One region of the Peribacillus asahii genome, then DNA from elsewhere that is predicted to be linked to it. Evidence: riboswitches for the same ligand, from Rfam matches in the RefSeq annotation. Region 1 holds a riboswitch; each other region holds the start of a gene.
The links. A riboswitch is a leader RNA that binds a small molecule or an ion and turns the genes downstream of it on or off. The one in region 1 is predicted to bind S-adenosylmethionine.
Positions count from the first base shown of each region.

Region 2: it holds a riboswitch for S-adenosylmethionine, as region 1 does, so the genes downstream of both, BAOM_RS06585 (Fur-regulated basic protein FbpA) here and mtnK (S-methyl-5-thioribose kinase) in region 1, are expected to answer to the same signal.
Region 3: it holds a riboswitch for S-adenosylmethionine, as region 1 does, so the genes downstream of both, metK (methionine adenosyltransferase) here and mtnK (S-methyl-5-thioribose kinase) in region 1, are expected to answer to the same signal.
Region 4: it holds a riboswitch for S-adenosylmethionine, as region 1 does, so the genes downstream of both, BAOM_RS04455 (methionine biosynthesis PLP-dependent protein) here and mtnK (S-methyl-5-thioribose kinase) in region 1, are expected to answer to the same signal.

Region 1 covers NZ_CP026095.1:3,022,755-3,027,681, reverse strand. The annotation lists gene BAOM_RS14835 (LCP family protein) at 1-387, shown strand, start outside; gene mtnK (S-methyl-5-thioribose kinase) at 653-1,855, opposite strand; SAM riboswitch class I at 1,939-2,066, opposite strand; gene BAOM_RS14825 (carbon-nitrogen family hydrolase) at 2,151-2,933, opposite strand; gene BAOM_RS14820 (pyridoxal phosphate-dependent aminotransferase) at 3,034-4,218, shown strand; gene BAOM_RS14815 (DMT family transporter) at 4,332-4,927, opposite strand, start outside.
Region 2 covers NZ_CP026095.1:1,337,559-1,342,485, reverse strand. The annotation lists gene BAOM_RS06600 (ABC transporter ATP-binding protein) at 1-820, opposite strand, end outside; gene BAOM_RS06595 (acyl-CoA thioesterase) at 965-1,483, opposite strand; gene BAOM_RS24885 (aspartyl-phosphate phosphatase Spo0E family protein) at 1,705-1,926, opposite strand; gene BAOM_RS06585 (Fur-regulated basic protein FbpA) at 2,061-2,246, opposite strand; SAM riboswitch class I at 2,379-2,483, opposite strand; gene BAOM_RS06580 (MFS transporter) at 2,623-3,834, opposite strand; gene BAOM_RS06575 (aldehyde dehydrogenase family protein) at 4,214-4,927, shown strand, end outside.
Region 3 covers NZ_CP026095.1:3,960,699-3,965,625, forward strand. The annotation lists gene BAOM_RS19465 (alpha/beta hydrolase) at 1-552, opposite strand, end outside; gene BAOM_RS19470 (gamma carbonic anhydrase) at 784-1,302, shown strand; gene metK (methionine adenosyltransferase) at 1,652-2,845, opposite strand; SAM riboswitch class I at 3,066-3,229, opposite strand; gene pckA (phosphoenolpyruvate carboxykinase (ATP)) at 3,952-4,927, shown strand, end outside.
Region 4 covers NZ_CP026095.1:883,948-888,874, reverse strand. The annotation lists gene BAOM_RS04465 (hypothetical protein) at 432-758, shown strand; gene fumC (class II fumarate hydratase) at 1,063-2,445, opposite strand; SAM riboswitch class I at 2,739-2,853, shown strand; gene BAOM_RS04455 (methionine biosynthesis PLP-dependent protein) at 2,939-4,048, shown strand; gene metC (cystathionine beta-lyase) at 4,048-4,927, shown strand, end outside.

The DNA.
Region 1 (4,927 bases):
GGAGAAAATGTGTTGCATGGGGAGCAGATTTTAAAGTATGTTCGTTTTCGTCATGATAATGAAAGTGATTTTGGTCGTGTTGAACGACAGCAAGAAGTGTTGGTGCAGTTAAAAGACCAGTTAATTCAGCAGCTGTCTAATGTGGATGGAATTGTTGCTTTACCAGGGATGATTGAAGAAGCGCTGACATATGTAGAAACAGATATTGGAATGAAAACGATGTTTGTATTAAGTTCCCAAGCGATGTTTCATCCTGTTGATTCGATTAAGACGTTGCGCATTCCTGTTAATGACAGCTATACAAACGAAATGTATCCGCATGCTGGTGCCGTTTTATCTATAGACTTTGAGAAAAATCAACAGGCTTTACAGGAGTTTTTTGAGTAAGTCTTGTTACATGAGATACGTGTATAACTACGATATTTTCGCGATAACGTATCATCTATATAAAAGAGGCTGCCTAAGCAGTCTCTTACTACATGATTTCATAAAACGGAGGATATTATAGCGATAGTTCAGACTAATCATTCTATTTCCTATATGGAATAAAGATTAATACCTCTCGTAATGCTTGTTGATTTAAAAGGGTAATATAGGAATCATTTCATTACACCAAGCAAGACAAAGTTGTTTGGGTCATAGTCAATCTTTTTTAAAGAGTTGAATAGGAAGAGCGAGTTACTTGTTTTACTAATTCAATAACAGTTGGAATATCCAGTGTGCTGCGATTTTTTACTAAGTGAGTTCCAATGATAAGCGCGTTTGTTTTAACGTTAATTCGTTGGTCCGTATTAGCAATTCCATCTAAATCAATTACAGGTGAAAGGTCGCTTGCTCTTCTAATTAATTCCCAGCCAGCAAACCCAAAGCTGTCTGCTTTCGCTTTTTGTAAAACATAAGATAATAGGCCATCAATGTTTTTAAATTCATCACGACTTTCATTGCTCCATAATGTTGAATAAACGCCTGTAAAAGTTGACCAAAATGTCTGAATATGAGAAAGAATACTCTCTTGATCCGCTTCTTCACGTGTAACAGCTTGGAAAAGGAGATTAGAAATAAATTGTCCTGTATCAAAGCCGATTGGACCATAGAAGGCAAATTCAGGGGCGATGACTTTTGTTTCGCTTTCGCTTGCCAAAATGTGTCCTGTATGTAAATCGCCATGCACTAGAGCTTCTTGTTCACTTATAAATATTTTTTTCAATTTTGCCACTTCTAGTTTTAATTCATGGTCGTTCCATAACGTTTCTACAATCTCGGATAATTCCACTTCATAGTTGGTTGGTGTATGCTCAAAGAATGGGCCGGTAAAGATGGAACTTTCTATAATTTTACACAGTTCTAGATTCGTGAAGGCACGTGCGATTTCTTTTTTTGTCGTTGATTCTAAGTAATAGTCGGATGTGTAAAATAAAGTTTTGGCTGCATATTCGCCAATATGTTGTGAAATAAGAGGATAGCTTTTGCCTTCAATAAGGCCAGTGCGAGCAATCTTTACATGTGATAAGTCTTCCATGACCGTAATGGCAAGCTGTTTATCTGCATAATACACTTTTGGGACATATTCGCGGCAATAGCTTCCGAATGTAAGTAAGGCATCTGCTTCAATAGCTGCTCGTTTTAATGTAAGCGGCCAGCTTTCACCTAGCACTTTTGCATAGGGAACGGCTTGTTTAATAATAACCCCTTTATTAGTTGCGTTATCTGCGACATGAAAAACATAATTGAACGTGCCAGCTCCAATTTTGTGGCAAGTTAATGTCGCGTCCTTATCTAATAATTCTAGCTTTTGTATGAGTGCAATCGCTGTTTCATTCGTTAATAATTCGAACGAGCCTTGTGTTTGTGTCAATATAATCCCTCCAGATTATCGTTTAGGCAAGTAAAAAAGCCTCTTTCGATTTAAGAAAGAGGCTTTGAAATGATGATTCAAACCTCTTATCTTTCAGAAAGAATTCTTTCTGATGGAATTAGCACCGTGCCTTGCGGATTATTTCTCCACATATTGCGGTCGGTTGCTGGGCGTCATAGGGCCATATCCCTCAGCCTGCTCTTGATAAGAGAACGTATATTTTTCATTTTTAATAAATTATAGTTAGCTTGGAAAAATAATAACAATATTCTTAAAACATTGTCAATATAAAAAATTAATAAAATTCCGGACGTCGGTCGGCAAACACAGGAATTTTATTACGCACTTCGCGTACTTTAGTAAAATCAATAGTTCCTGTTAAGATTTCGACCCCTTCACCTGCTTCATTAATAATCTCACCCCATGGATCAATGATTAATGAATGTCCGGCAAATATGTTATTCGGATCTGAACCTGTTCGATTAACGGCTACAACATACGCTTGATTTTCAATTGCACGGCTAATTAACAGCGCGCGCCAGTGATCTAATCGAGGTTTCGGCCATTCTGCTGACACAAACAATACTTCTGCTCCTTTTGTAGTATGTGCACGAAGCCATTCAGGGAAGCGGATATCGTAGCAAATGAAGCTCGCACATAGTTTGTCATCAAATGTAAATAAACCATCCCTTTCACCAGGTTGCAGGAAATGATGTTCATCCATCAATTGAAATAAGTGAAGTTTATCGTAATCTTTGACGAATTCTCCTTTATTATTAATCATAAGCATTGTGTTATAAATGCCGTCGTTTGTTTTTTTTGCGATGGATCCTCCAACGAGATGTACGTGATATTTCTTGGCGATTTTTTGTAAAAATGAAATCGTTTCTTTTGCTTCCACGTCGGCGATTTCTTCTAAGCGTGTTAAATCATACCCGGTAGTCCATAGCTCTGGTAAAATGAGGACATCCGGCTTCGATTGAACAGCCTGCTCAATGAGTTGTTCTGCTGCTGTATAGTTTGTTTCCGGTTTTCCAAAAGCAATATCCATTTGAATACAGGCAATGTTCCAGTTCATAATTTATACCTCCACAGTTTGAAAAAGTTCTTTACAACATTATCATAAACATATATCATTTTTGATTATAATTTCAAGAAATTTCAGAGAAGGTGCACGAATGTTTCAATTTGAACAATCCGAATTATTAAAAACATTACCGAAACAATTTTTTGCCTCGCTTGTTGCAAAAGTTAATAGCATTCAAGCTCAGGGACATGATGTCATTAATTTAGGACAGGGCAATCCAGATCAGCCAACGCCAGAACATATAGTGAAAAGTTTACAAATAGCTGCAGAGAAACCGTTGAATCATAAATATTCTCCGTTTCGCGGTCATCAATATTTGAAGGAAGCGGCTTGTGCTTATTATGAAAGAGAGCATGGAGTAGTGTTAGACCCTAATACAGAAGTTGCGATTTTGTTCGGCGGAAAAGCAGGGTTAGTAGAGCTTCCACAATGCTTATTAAACCCAGGTGACACGGTACTCGTTCCAGACCCAGGCTATCCAGACTATTTATCAGGTGTTGCATTAGCGAAAGTAAAAACAGCATTTATGCCACTGCTTGAAGAAAATTACTTTTTACCTGATTACGCAAGCTTAGACCGTGAAATTGTTCAACAAGCGAAAATGATGTTCCTTAATTATCCGAATAATCCAACAGGTGCAAGTGCTACGGCTGAATTTTTTGAGCAGACGGTTGCAATTGCGAAAGAACATTCGATGTGTGTTGTGCACGATTTTGCTTATGGAGCGATTGGTTTCGATGGAGAAAAGCCGCGCAGTTTTTTACAAACAGAAGGGGCAAAAGATATTGGGATTGAAGTATATACTCTGTCTAAAACATATAATATGGCAGGCTGGCGAGTAGGTTTTGCTGTTGGGAATAAAAGTGTGATTCAAGCACTGGAACTGCTTCAAGATCATCTATATGTAAGTTTATTCCCTGCTGTTCAAGAAGCGGCTGCAACAGCATTACTTGAGTCACAAGATTGCGTCCGTGAATTGGTGGCAACATATGAAGGGCGCCGTCGTGTGTTTATCGATGGGCTACGTTCAATCGGTTGGAACGTAACGGCACCGAAAGCTTCGTTTTTTGCTTGGCTTAAAGTTCCAGAAGGGTTCACTTCGGAGAGCTTTGCAGATTATTTATTAAATGAAGCTCACGTTGCCGTTGCACCAGGAAATGGCTTTGGTCAATTTGGTGAAGGCTATGTCAGAGTTGGGTTACTTACTTCTGAAGAAAGACTTCAAGAAGCTGTGAAACGAATTAAAGCGCTAAAGTTATTTACCATTAAACAATAAAAGCTATATACCTAATTTTTCTTATGGTGAACAACAAGCTTAATAGAAGAGGGGCACCCCAAAAATGGGTGCCCCTTTCTGCTTTAATCTATAGAGCATTTCATCGATTTGCCTTATGATTTCGCGAATTGATTGTTTGTAAGTTTCGTTGTTTTATAATGTGATACATAGCTATGGAGAATCATGCCCATAACAATGATGAACATACCAGTCCATGATAAAAGGGAAGGGAAGGCTGTCGATAGCAATAGGACTTCTCCAACAACTGTGAACAAAACTTCAAGCGATTGAGTCGCTTCAACAGCAGCTAGTTTTTGCATATTCCCCCTGACTAAATCAGTCGCTTGAAAGAATAGTACGGTCGCTAATACGCCGGAAGAGATGGCAACGAGCAAAGATTGAGTCGTTTGTTCAATACTTGGTACACCTACTGTAAACAGGCCATAAAGAGAAAGGATAAACCAAAAAGGCAGACTTGCTAATGTCATGCCTAATACTCGTTGATAGGCATCTAAACGTCCGACACAAAGATCCATCATTTTTCGATTTCCTAGCGGATAAGCAAAGGAGGCAATAATGATGGGGATAATTCCTAGTAATACGTGTTTTAACGAAATAGAGCTAGCGTGTTCGATTTGCATGAGAGCAATACCGAGTAAAATAATAAGCGACATCAATAATCCACGAACCGGTATTTTTCCTCTTGCTT
Region 2 (4,927 bases), 1.7 Mb from region 1:
CTTGAATGACATGCAATCGACTCTTTTCTTTCGTCACAGTAGGGATAGAGTAAAGCAAAGACTTCGTATAGGGATGAAGCGGCCTCTCCAATATTGTTTTTACACTTCCTTTTTCAACAATTTGTCCCGCATACATAACAATCACTTGATCGGCAATCTCTGCGACAACGCCTAAATCATGGGTAATAAAAATAATACCCATCTTTGTTTTTTGTTGAATGTCTTTTAATAAATCTAGAATTTGTGCTTGGATGGTTACATCTAGTGCAGTGGTTGGTTCATCGGCAATAACAAGGGAAGGAGAACAAGCTACGGCAATTGCAATCATCACTCTTTGTCGCATTCCTCCTGACAATTCATGAGGATATTGCTTATAGGTGCGTTTTGGATACGGAATCCCGACTTGTTCAAGCAGAGTAAACGTTTTAGCTTTTTGCTGTTTCTTTGATAAATCTGTATGATAATGAAGACTTTCTTCTATTTGTTTACCAACTGTCATAAGGGGATTTAATGCCGTTAACGGCTCTTGAAAAATCATGCTAATATGTCGACCGCGAACTTTATTTAACTTCGATTCTGCTGCATTCAATAAGTTTGTCCCTTTATATATAATAGAACCTTCTGATTTTGTTCGCTTTTTATCGTGCAATTGCATAATAGACAAAGCAAGTGCACTCTTACCGCAGCCGGACTCTCCTACAATGGCAACAATTTCATTTTCATGAACGGTAAAAGATAAATCGTCAACAGCTGCATAATATTGATCATCAATACAAAATGAGGTTGTTAGGTTTTCTACTCGCAGGAGTTCCTTTTCCATGCCTATCCCCCTAACCGTTTTTATAACATTACTCAACTTTTAACACTTTTTGGTTATTTTCTCAAATAATTACTGTTATTTTTAATCATTTTTATTTTTTTATACCTTTTGAACAACAAAAAAATCGAGTATTTACTCGATTTTTCATAAAGACCAAACAAGGTCGTTTCCAATAGTATCGGCAATATATTGTGTATCTGTTCTCCGCTTCTTTCTCGCTTGTGCTCGTTCTTTCGCTGATTCATATAGCGCTTTCTCCGTTTCTGTTTCTGAAATTAAACGAGGAACAGAAATAGGTTTTCCCTTTTCATCAATCGCTACAAAAGTTAAAAAAGAAAGAGCGCATAAATTTTGAACACCGCTTTGCAAATCTTCAGCTACTACTTTTACCACCACTTCCATGGAGGTGCGGCCCGTATAAGTAACAAAGCTTTCTAAACAAACCGCATTGCCTTCAGAAATTGGATGCAGAAAATCCACCGAATCCGTTGAAGCCGTTACAACATGCGACCGAGCATGGCGCATTGCTGAAATAGCTGCTATGTCATCAATTTGCGCCATTAATTTCCCTCCAAACATCGTACCAATATTATTCGTGTCTGGAGGAAGAACGATACTTGTTTTAACAACTAGAGAGTCCCGGCATTTTTTTGTTTTTTCCATGATGACACACCCCTTTTTGTCGACCTGTAGTATCACTCAATCTCCCCCCCTTAAGGGATTCTAATTGTGAATGAACGGCAGTCATCTCCTAAAGGCTTTCTTAAATATCGCTTTAGATTCACAAGCTTATTATAGCCAACATAAAAGAAAGCTATTGCTCATTTTTTAGCAATAGCTTTCTTGAATTTTTTCAAATATCTGTTTGAAAAGGAAGTGTGTAACTATTTGTCTCTAGTTGCAGCCGCATTTAAAAGAGAATCGAGCTCTTGACTTGCTTGAACCGCCAGCTGACTTGTAAAACCAAAATCTATAGCTAATCTAATCATTTCTTGTCTTTTTTCCTCAATTTTTTCATTAATTAGTTCAGCATATAGTTTCTTCATCGTCCATTTCCCACTTTTCAATATATTTACAAAAATATCATAATAGATAATTAGTCCCAAATCAATCTAATTTATCCCTTCTAATTGTGATAAATTTGTAAACATCCTCAAATATGAATACATTTCTTGAATATTTTGTGACAATCCGAACATAACTTCCAATTTTCATGTTTATGTAAACAAATCAATCTTCACTATGTCATCCATGAGGAAGAGGAGTGTTGATCGGGTTTATTAACAACAAGCTTATATTCATCTTCTAATACTTTTAATGGAACATCATATAAATGCCGCTCGTCTTTTGTTTTGTATACACCTTTTGCTAATAATTTATCAATTAACAGCGCTTTTCTCTCTTCAATCTTTTTAAATAATTCCATATGTATAACCCCTTTCTATTCTGTTTATGTGATACCTGAACCTCTTATATCATTCCATATTCCAGCTACATTCAGCGCATATTTAAAAAGCCTCTTCTTATCCAAGAAGAGGCTACTGTATTCATTCGACTCTTCTTATCTTCCAAGCATCTGCTTGTTGGATGTGGCACAGTTCCTATAACAGGTCTGTTGCCGAGGCTTCAAAGGGCCAAATCCCTCCACCTCTCTGGATAAGAATTAAAAAGTAATATGAAAGTATATAAATACTATATGATTAGTAAATAAATGTCAATATCAACATAGGAAATCGTTTGCTCAACTATGCTAGCATAACCTAAATGAAAAAAGAGTGCAAGTGCACCCCTTTCTCAAATTTCTATTCTAATACTGTATTTTTTGTTTCTTTACCAAAAGCCACCGCGATGGCACCGATTAGTATGGCAACGGTAAAAATCGTAAAAATTGCGCTAATCGATGTATTGGCAGCTACTAAGTACCCGACTAATAACGGCCCTAAAATTCCTCCGATACGTCCAATAGCCGCTGCCATCCCTGCTCCTGTTCCCCGAATCACTGTTGGGTATTGCTCTGGAGTATAAGCGTATAAAGCCCCCCATGCACCTAAGTTAAAGAAAGAAAGAAGAATTCCTGATGTAATTAACAACGGCAGCTCTTCAGCTGTTCCAAAGAAATAAGCGCTCACTGCTGTACCAATTAAATAAGTAATTAACACAAATTTACGACCCATTTTTTCAATAAACCAAGCAGCTGTAAAATAACCTGGAAGCTGTGCAAGCGTCATAATTAACACATATTCAAAGCTTTTAATTAAGCTGAACCCTTTCATCAGCATCACACTTGGTAACCATAGAAACATGCCGTAGTAAGAGAATACAACACAGAACCAAAGCACCCATAAAATAAGAGTTTGTTTGGAATACTCTTTCGCCCACACTTTTTTCATATTTTGAAGCATCGATTGTTTTTCCTTCGGCTTCAACTCTTCATACTTCGGTGAGTCTGGTAAACTAAAACGTAGGTATACCGCATAAAAAGCTGGTAACGCACTTAAGATTAAAGCAATTCTCCAGCCGTATGTCGGAATGATAAAATAAGAAATAAGAGCCGATAAAATCCAACCTAACGCCCAAAAACTTTCTAATAAGACAACGACTCGTCCACGTTTGCTCGGTGCTACACTTTCACTTACAAGTGTAGATGCGACAGGAAGCTCTCCTCCCAGCCCCATGCCGATGAAAAAGCGTAAAATTAAAAATAAACTAATCGTCCCTACTAATGCTGATAACCCGCTTCCGATAGAAAAAAGTAAAAGCGTAATAATTAAAATATTTTTACGGCCTACTTTATCCGCCATTGCTCCAAACAGTAAAGCCCCAACAGCCATCCCAATCGATTGCGTACTTCCAATCCATCCAGCTTGCACATCAGTCAGGTTCCATCCTTCTTCCATTTTCAAAGCCGCAATAATAAAGGAGAGCATCCCCACATCGAGAGCATCAAACATCCAGGCTGCCCCAGCAATCCCTAACAGCTTGCGATCTGCTATCCGTTTTGTTTTTTTATCCATGATAATTCCTCCTGATGAACTTCCGTAACACTTAAAAAATTCCTACTATATATATTTTTATCCCATTTCTATTTTATCTATTATTTTTGTTCACGACTATAGTAAATACAACTGTCATGACAAAAATATAGACATTTTTTAAAATCTATCCTAGAATGCTGATGATTTTTGACTTTTTTCGCGCCAAACTGCAGTTTGGCACACCTTTCAAAGAGAAATTTCCACCTATAAAAAAATATTAAAATTAACACTATTTAACATTTGAGTATAATCATTACATTTGTTAAGATGTATTAGTGAGTATCGTAAATGCTCTCACCTATTTATCCCTCACCATGATTTGCACAATACCATTTTATGTATATTTTAGGAGGTATTTATGTCAAATCTTACTTTGCAAGTTAGTGAAAAGCTTCAAAAGTTTTTACAAGGACCAAAAAAGCTGTATATTAATGGACAATTCGTTGAAAGTGTCTCTAAGAAAACATTTTCCACTCCAAATCCAGCAACAGGTAAAAAACTTGTTGAAGTATATGAAGGTGATAAAGAGGATATCAATTTAGCCGTCAAGGCAGCTCGTAAAGCATTTGATGAAGGCCCATGGTCAAGATTAAGTGCAGCAGAGCGCAGTCGTTTAATGTACAAGCTCGCTGACTTAATGGAAGAAAACAAAACAGAGCTTGCTCAACTTGAAACATTAGATAACGGTAAACCAATTAGAGAAACAACTAATGCAGATATTCCATTAGCGATTGAACATATTCGATATTATGCAGGCTGGTCAACGAAAATCGTTGGACAAACTATCCCTGTAAGCGGCAACTATTTTAACTATACAAGACATGAAGCCGTTGGCGTTGTCGGGCAAATCATCCCATGGAACTTCCCGCTCTTAATGGCCATGTGGAAGCTTGGGGCCGCCCTTGCCACCGGCTGTACAATTGTTCTAAAACCAGCAGAGCAAACGCCTCTGTCTGCTCTCTACCTTGCTGAATTAATTTCTGAAGCAGGATTCCCAGACGGGGTTATCAACATCATTCCTGGCTTTGGAGAAACAGCAGGCCAATCTTTAGTCGATCACCCTGAAGTAGAT
Region 3 (4,927 bases), 940 kb from region 1:
CATAGATTGCGTAAGCTCACTGTACCAACGAACAGAAATCTTTGTAACATATAATGAATCGTTCAAATCGGATTCACGTACTTCAGGATTCCGCGTCACTAAGTCTGGTGACAACCCAGAGTCTACCTTATATGTAGGAAAAACAATATTTAGTCCAGGAGAAATCGCCTTCATCATTTTTGGTGGTTGTTTTTTTAATCCTAAACACGGTGAAGATAAAATCACACCAGCAATATCCCATTCCTCTTCTTGAAGAAGACGAATTGCTACTAATCCCCCCATACTATGTCCAAGCAAAAATACAGGCAATGAGTATTCATAAGCAGCTTCAATCCAAATTTTCACTTCATCTAAATATTCATCGAAGGAATCAATATGACCTCGAGAAGCACGTGATGTTATTCCTTGTCCAGGAAGATCCCCCATCACAACATGGTATCCGGATGATCGCCACATTTGCACAAGCCACTTATAGCGCCCATGATGCTCCATCGCACCATGAATAATGACAATTACTGCTTTTGCAGCACCCTCTGCCTCCCATTTCCACATGTGAATTCCCCCTTCTTATCTTTCTCTAGGTGTAATATAAAAAATGCTGTTGAAAGATAGTGACATTAGTTTTTAATAAAAGCCAAGTATTTATCCTTAGTTTAAAATTGTGTAAAAAAAACAATAGAACTAATAGACCAGTACACGTATGATTAATGAGTAATATCTTTTTACCGTATATTAAAATAATACCGAAAAATACTAGTTACGGAAAGGAATTGATACAAAATGATTATTTATCCTTTTAAAGGAAAAACTCCTGAAATTGCTGAAAGTGCTTATCTTGCTGAAAATGCCGTTGTAACTGGAGATGTAAAAATTGGCGAAGAAACAACAATCTGGTTTAACTCCGTCATTCGTGGCGATGTAGCCCCAACGATTATCGGGAAAAAAGTAAGTATCCAAGATAATAGTGTACTTCATCAAAGTCCTAATAACCCGCTGATTATTGAAGATGAGGTAACGATTGGTCATCAAGTTATTCTACATAGCTGTAAAATCCGTAAAGGTGCGCTAATCGGAATGGGCTCCATCGTCCTAGACAAAGCAGAAATTGGTGAAGGTGCCTTTATCGGGGCCGGTAGCCTCGTTCCTCAAGGCAAGGTGATTCCGCCAAATACACTCGCATTTGGTCGTCCAGCAAAAGTCGTGCGCGAGCTGAATGATGAAGATCGTAAAGATGTGGAACGCATTATCCGAGAATACGCTGAAAAAGGACAATTATACAAACACGCAAAGAGAATTAAATAAAAGGAACTTCTATACAGTTGGGCTTTCCTTCCCCCCAACTGATAGTTAGCCACGTTCTACGATCACTAAGATTTCTGCTATATCTCACCAATTAAAGCAGTACGGGCAGCCTTCTCCCCCCTGCCTTCCTTATTATCGCCTCATAATCTTGAGATAAGGGTCTTGCTGCCCGTGAAGTAGGGATACATATACATATATAGTGCTTAACTCGTTATAAGTTAGGTATTTTTTCAAAAAGGTTCTATATGTATTATATATGATTTTAGGCTCACTTTTACCAATATATATGCTCCATGACTACATAAACAAAGAAGAACTAACTCAAATAAGTTAGTTCTTCTTATCATAGTTATGCTTGTGCTTTTAACGCTTCCGCTTTATCTGTACGCTCCCATGGCAGATCTACATCTGTACGGCCAAAATGTCCGTAAGCAGCTGTTTGTTTGAAAATAGGACGACGTAAATCAAGCATTTTAATGATACCCGCTGGACGAAGATCGAAATTATTACGAACAAGCTCCACTAATTTCTCTTCGCTTACTGTACCTGTTCCAAATGTATCTACAGCAATTGATACAGGTTGAGCAACACCAATTGCATAAGCAAGCTGTACTTCTGCTTTATCAGCAAGACCAGCAGCTACAATGTTTTTCGCTACATAACGAGCTGCATATGCCGCTGAACGGTCCACTTTCGTTGCATCTTTACCAGAGAACGCTCCACCGCCATGGCGAGCGTAGCCACCATACGTATCAACGATGATTTTACGACCTGTAAGACCTGCATCCCCTTGAGGTCCACCGATTACAAAACGGCCTGTTGGATTAATGAAATACTTTGTTGTTTCATCGATTAATTCAGTTGGTACAACTGCTTTAATGACATGTTCTTTTAAGTCAGCTTGAATTTGTTCAAGCGTTGCTTCTGGGTCATGTTGAGTAGAAATAACAATTGTATCCACGCGAACTGGTTGATTGTTTTCATTGTATTCTACAGTTACTTGTGTTTTCCCATCTGGACGTAAATATTCTAATGTGCCGTTTTTACGAACTTCTGTTAAACGACGAGAAAGTTTATGTGCTAAAGAAATAGGAAGCGGCATTAATTCTTCTGTTTCTCGGCAAGCAAAACCAAACATTAAACCTTGGTCTCCTGCACCGATTGCTTCGATTTCCTCATCAGTCATTGTTCCTTCACGAGCCTCAAGCGCTTGATTTACTCCCGCAGCAATATCCGCTGATTGTTCATCAATTGAACTTAGTACAGCACATGTTTCGGCATCGAAACCATATTTCGCACGAGTGTAACCAATTCCAGCAATTGTATCCCGAACAATACGTGGAATATCTACATAAGCAGATGTCGTAATCTCACCTGCAACAAGTACAAGCCCTGTAGTTACACTTGTTTCACAAGCAACACGAGCATTTTTATCTTTTTCTAGAATTGCATCAAGAATTGAATCTGAAATCTGATCGCAAATTTTATCTGGGTGACCCTCTGTCACAGATTCAGAAGTAAATAGACGACGGTTCTTTGACATCTTATTTCCTCCTTGGAAGTTAGTTATATTATAGGCAAAAGTCTGTCTTTTACGGAGCTCATTCCCTTATTAGCTTCCATCATAGTGACAAATATATTTAGAAAAACACGACTTTTAATCGAAATTCATGTTTCCCCTGTACTTTGATTCTTCTTCAAAATACAAAAAAACCTCTCCTAGCTAATGAGGAAAGGTTTATTATCTGTCAACTATCCTTTCACTCTTATCGTTCAAGGGTTGTTTACCTTGCTCAGGTTAGCACCAACACCATGATTCCTTAAAAAATAAACGGCCTTATTTTAGCCTTCATTTCACTTTAAGTTCACACTATGGCAGGTTGCTGGGTTTCATAGGGCCTGTCCCTCCACCAACTCGGGATAAGAGAATCCGTACAATTAAAAATGATACGGAATCTATTGGACGCTGTCAACACTTTTTTGTACAATGTTTTATATCGTCTATATGAAATTACAGTTCCACGTACCTTTCAGCTAGTCTGAATGAAACAAGCAAAAAGTGAACAGCATCATTAATATAGCCTTTTTATAACGAACAACTCCTCCTTGCACAATTAGGATTAAGAGGATATAACATTTTTTGGTTACCCAACGTTAGATTATAAGGTCCTAATTACATCGACAAACGATACATAAAGAGATACTGTAACATAGTGTTACGAATAGCATAAAAACCTTTTAGTACCTTCCAGTTAAAGTCATATTAAATAAATTTCTTTTCTTAATTCTTTCCTATTAAAAGAAACATGTTAGGTGCCTTCTCATACGCTTACAAAGAAACCTACTCTATACACTGGAAAACGTCGAGTACTATAATCCTTTTTTGGACAACTGACAAAGTGAACACGTTTCATCATACTCATATCAATCTTATTATATGACATTTTTTAAAATGTTGTTGACAAGTCTGTTATGCAACACTATCATTGCTTTGTTGATAAATATTTCCTTTTAATCGAATGATAAACTTGATTAAGGAGACTATATAAAAAAAATCACAAAAAAAAATAATTAGTATAGACTAATTAAATAAATGTGTTATACTAATCGTAATTTAAAAAACTTAAAACAAAGGAAGGTATCTCATATATGAATTCTGTGGATGTTTCTAATGAGTTACACCAATTATTAGCTGGTAAAAATGCTCACATACAACTTTCTGTACCTCAGTTAGTAGAAAAAGTATTAAGCCGTAACGAAGGTGAATTAACAGCAACAGGAGCAATTAAAGCTGAAACAGGTAAATACACTGGTCGTTCACCTAAAGATAAATATATCGTGGAAGAGGCTTCCGTAAAAGATAAAATAGACTGGAACTCTAACCAGCCGATTTCTGAAGAGACGTTTAATAAATTATACAACAAAGTAACAGAGTATTTAAAAGAAAAAGATGAAATTTTTGTGTTTAAAGGTTTTGCAGGGGCTGATCAATCATCTCGCCTTCCAATTCAAGTTGTGAATGAATATGCTTGGCATAATCTTTTTGCACATCAATTATTCATCCGTCCTACAGAAGAGGAATTAGCTAATCATGATTCTCAATTTACAATTCTTTCTGCTCCTAACTTTAAAGCAAATCCAGCTGTTGATGGAACAAAATCAGAAACATTTATCATTATCTCATTCGAACGTCGTACAGTTTTAATCGGTGGAACGGAATATGCTGGAGAAATGAAGAAATCTATCTTCTCTATCATGAACTACTTACTTCCTGAATCAGATATTTTCTCTATGCACTGTTCAGCAAACGTAGGTCGTGAAGGTGATGTTGCTTTATTCTTCGGACTATCAGGAACAGGTAAAACAACGTTATCTGCAGATGCAAACCGTAAATTAATTGGTGATGACGAGCATGGCTGGTCTTCAAATGGTGTATTCAATATTGAAGGTGGTTGCTATGCAAAAACAATCAACCTTTCTCGTGAAAAAGAACCACAAATCTTTGATGCAATCCGTTTTGGAACAGTATTAGAAAACGTAGTGATTGATCCTGATACTCGTATTCCTGATTATGATGACAAAACATTAACTGAAAATACACGTGCAGCATATCCAATGGATGCTA
Region 4 (4,927 bases), 2.1 Mb from region 1:
ATTAGTACTACCCCCTATATCCGTTGCATATAATGAAAATCATCCATAGATAAGGCTTCTTCCTAAACTAAAATTTTTTATAGTACGAATAGATATTCCTCACATTATTCATACTAAAGATTGAAGTAAGATTCACGCTCATTATGTCACAAGCGAAGTAAGAATAGTTGCCTTTCCAAGAAACCGACACCTTTTACTACAATAATAATAAAAAGGAGGTTTTTTTATTTTCTTCTTTATTTAAATAAAGAGCTTTGTTTGAAATTTGGATTAAAACAGTATTTTTTTCACATATTCAAGCATTTATTCACCTGATAAAAACAACGTACAATTGTGAATTTTCCGTAAAATTTTAACTTTTTAGGTATTTTTGTATTTTTTATTTTATCTGTATATGTTATAATTGGAATAATATAGAAAGGAGTGATAATATGCAGTTTGCTGATGTATATTTATTCGAAAAAAAGACGGATTCTAATCCAGTAGAGTGGAAACAAGTAGAGGTCCTCTTCGAGAGTAACGGTATTCAGAAAACGACTCCTAGTTTTGAAGTAGCAATAAACTTAGAAGAAGAGTTAGAAAGACTTCGGCCATTTGAAGGCGAGCTTCTTCGTCTAAAAACAATTGAAGTAGATGATGATGAAATCCCAACTAGATACCTTTGCTATGATTTGGCGAATTGGAGCTTTTCTGGTAACCGTTTAATCGTCACAAATCCAATTGAAAATGTCCACCAATACACCCTCCCTTTTAATTAAAACCATCATTTAGAAAGGCATCTCTTCATTGGATGTCCTTTCAACAAGCATTACCACCTGTTTGTCTTAAGCTTAGATTATCCCATGAATTATGAAGTATGGAACTTGCCCATTCAGTACTGAATGGGGAAATCCATCACTTTTCTTCAAAAATAGATTGATTCCTCATAGATGTTATCTCCACTACGATCATTCATTAATTTCTACTTTATTTTCCTCGCATATGAAGTGTACATGTGCATATTTCTGAGACCATGACAAATGTACCCTTTCACAATCATGCGAAAGGGTACATTAAACTTTCTTATTTATTCACCATATTAGCTGGGACGACCCATTTATCGAATTCTTCTTCTGTTAAATAACCAAGTTGAAGGGCTGCTTCTTTCAAAGTAGAATTCTCCTTAAATGCGTGTTTCGCAATTTTCGCCGCCCTTTCATAACCGATGTATGGATTAAGCGCCGTAACAAGCATAAGAGATCGTTCTACATTTTGTTTAATAGCTTCTTCATTCGCTGTAATTCCAACCGCACAGTTGTTATTGAAGGAAAGAATTCCTTCTGTTAATAATTTAACCGATTGTAAAAAATTATAAATAATAACCGGTTTAAAGACATTTAGCTCGAAATTACCTTGGCTGGCTGCAAATCCAATGGTCGCATCATTTCCAACGATTTGAGTCGCAATCATCGTTAAGGCTTCACTTTGAGTCGGATTTACCTTACCTGGCATAATAGAACTTCCTGGTTCATTTTCTGGAATCGCAATTTCGCCAATACCGCTTCTTGGACCACTTGCTAACCATCTAATATCATTAGCAATTTTCATTAAGTCAGCAGCTAGTGCTTTTAACGCACCGTGGACGTAGACCATTTCATCATGACTTGTCAGTGCATGAAATTTATTATCAGATGTTTGGAACGGATGTCCCGTATCCTCAGCAATTTGTTTCGCTGATTCCTCTGGAAATTCAGGGTCTGTATTAATCCCTGTTCCTACCGCTGTCCCACCAAGAGCTAAGTTCAATAATTTTTGACTGCTCTCTTCTATCATAGCTAAACTCTTATCTAACATCGCTCTCCATCCAGATATTTCTTGACCTAATGTAAGAGGCGTCGCATCTTGAAGATGTGTTCGACCAATCTTCACTACATCCCAAAATTCTTTTTCCTTCTCTTTAAACGTATCACGCAGTACTTTAATAGCTGGAATTAGTTGATTGACTACTTCCATATAGGCAGCAATATGCATCGCCGTTGGAAACGTATCGTTCGAACTTTGTGCTTTATTTACATCATCATTTGGATGAAGTCTTTCCGATTCTCCAATCTCCTCCAACCACTTATTACCTTTATTAGCAATAACCTCATTGACATTCATATTACTTTGCGTCCCACTACCCGTTTGCCAAACAACAAGCGGAAAGTGCTCATCAAGCGTTCCATTCAAAATTTCTCTACAAATCGTTATAATAGCATTTTTCTTCGCTTCTGATAAATCTCCAAGCTTATGATTTACTTTAGCTGCTGCTTGTTTTACATAAGCGAATGCCCGAATTAATTCAATTGGCATCTTTTCCTTACCAATTTTAAAATTATTGCGACTTCTCTCTGTTTGAGCTCCCCAATATTTATCAGCAGGGACCTTTACCTCACCCATCGTGTCACTTTCAATTCTAAATTCCATTATTCCTTGCCTCCCATTTACATATAAAATCATATAGTCCGTTAATTAGTTTCTCTTAATAGACCACATGCCATTCATTGATATTGATTCTCATTTACATTGTACAAGTTTTCCATGTATATAGCAAAAAAATAGCTTATTTTCGTACGTTATACGATAAAATTCATTAGTTTATGTATGTCTGTAAACAAAATAGACAATATAAAGATTGACGATATCATCGAACAAATTTTCCATTGGTATTGACATTAAGAAAAATGTATAGTAAATTCAAAAAAAACAAACTATTTGAACTCTTATCCAGAGAGGTCGAGGGAATGGCCCGTTGACACCTCAGCAACCTTCATTGACCCGTGATCAATGAAAAGGTGCTAATTCCTCAAGTTCCTGTAACTTGGCAGATAAGAAGAATGACTCAACTTACTCAAATTAAAGTCTTCTTCTTAAAGAAGACTTTTTTTTATTTCGTATCTTTAAAGGAGCCGTGATGGTGATGTATAAAAAGGAAACATATCTTGCTCAAATTGGAAATAGAAGCGAAACAACTACAGGAACAGTCAACCCTCCTGTCTATTTCTCAACTGCTTATCGACATGAAGGAATTGGGCAATCGACTGGATTTGACTATACTCGTACTGGAAATCCAACTCGCCAAATTCTTGAACAAGCAATCGCTGATCTTGAATCCGGCGATCGAGGCTTTGCTTGCAGTTCAGGCATGGCAGCCATTGCGACAATCTTAGCTTTATTTGAATCAGGCGATGAATGGATTGTTAGCGGCGATTTATACGGTGGAACGTACCGCCTTTTAGAACAAGGGTTTAAAAAATGGGGCTTAGGCTGTAAATATGTAGATACTTGTTGTTTGAGTGAAATTGAAGGAGCAATTACTCCGCAAACAAAAGCCATCTTTCTAGAAACCCCAACAAATCCCCTTATGCAGGAAACAGATATTCGAGCTGTTGCCGACATTGCTAAGAAATATAACTTAATATTAATTGTGGATAACACATTCTATACCCCACTCCTTCAACAGCCAATTTTAGAAGGTGCTGATATTGTCATTCACAGTGCAACGAAATATTTGGGCGGGCATAATGATGTACTAGCTGGATTGATTGTCGCAAAAGGAACAGAATTATGTGACGCGTTAGCGTTCCACCATAATGGATACGGCGCTGTATTGAGCCCATTCGATTCTTGGCTTCTTATGCGCGGAATGAAGACTTTAGCTCTACGCATGAAACAACATGAACAAAATGCTAAAGCACTTGCTGAATATTTAACAAATCATGAATGCGTTACAGATGTACTTTATCCAGGAAAAGGCGGCATGCTTTCCTTCCGCATTATCGATGAAAAAGCCGTTAATCCATTCTTACAATCTTTACAATTAATTTGTTTCGCTGAAAGCCTTGGCGGAGTCGAAAGTTTCATTACGTACCCTGCAACGCAAACACATGCTGATATTCCGTTAGAAACGCGACTTGCAACTGGCGTATGTAATCGACTGTTGCGCTTCTCTGTTGGCATTGAAGATTATAACGATTTAACTCAAGACCTAGAACAAGCTTTTGCTCGTGTAAAACAGGAGGTATTATAATGAAAAACGGGGAACAATTTAGCTTTGAAACACGTTTGCTTCATAATGAACATAAAGTAGACCCATCAACTGGTGCCGTTAGCGTTCCGATTCAGCACGCATCTACGTTCCATCAATTTGATGTTGATCAATTTGGTAAATACGATTATAGCCGCAGTCTAAATCCAACTCGTGAAGCATTAGAAACGATTATTGCTGAACTAGAAGAGGGAACACATGGTTTCGCTTTCGCATCAGGAATGGCGGCCATCTCAACAGCCTTCCTATTATTATCAGCAGGTGACCATATCGTCGTTACAGAAGATGTATACGGTGGAACATTCCGAATGGTCACAACTGTATTAAACCGCTTTAACATTGACCATACATTTGTCGACATGACAGATTTTGAAAGCGTGAAAGCAGCGGTTCGACCGAATACGAAAGCTATTTATATGGAAACACCATCAAACCCAACTCTTAAAGTAACCGATATTAAACAAATTTGTGATTTCGCTAAAGAAATTGGAGCCTTAACGTATGTAGACAATACATTCCTAACTCCAGCTTTACAAAAACCACTTCAACTAGGGGCCGACATTGTACTTCATAGTGCAACGAAGTTCCTATCTGGACATAGCGATGTTGTAGCAGGACTTGCTGTTGTGAAAGATCCCGAGCTAGCAGCTAGACTTGGCACACTTCAAAATGCATTCGGAGCAGTACTTGGCGTACAAGATGCTTGGCTAGTAATGCGAGGGTTAAAAACATTATCTGTACGGATGGAGCATTCTCAAAAAGGAGCTCAAAAAATAGCGGAATATTTAAATCAGCATCCACTTGTTAAAAGCGTCTATTACCCAGGGTTAGCTGATCATCCGCAATACGACATTCAACATA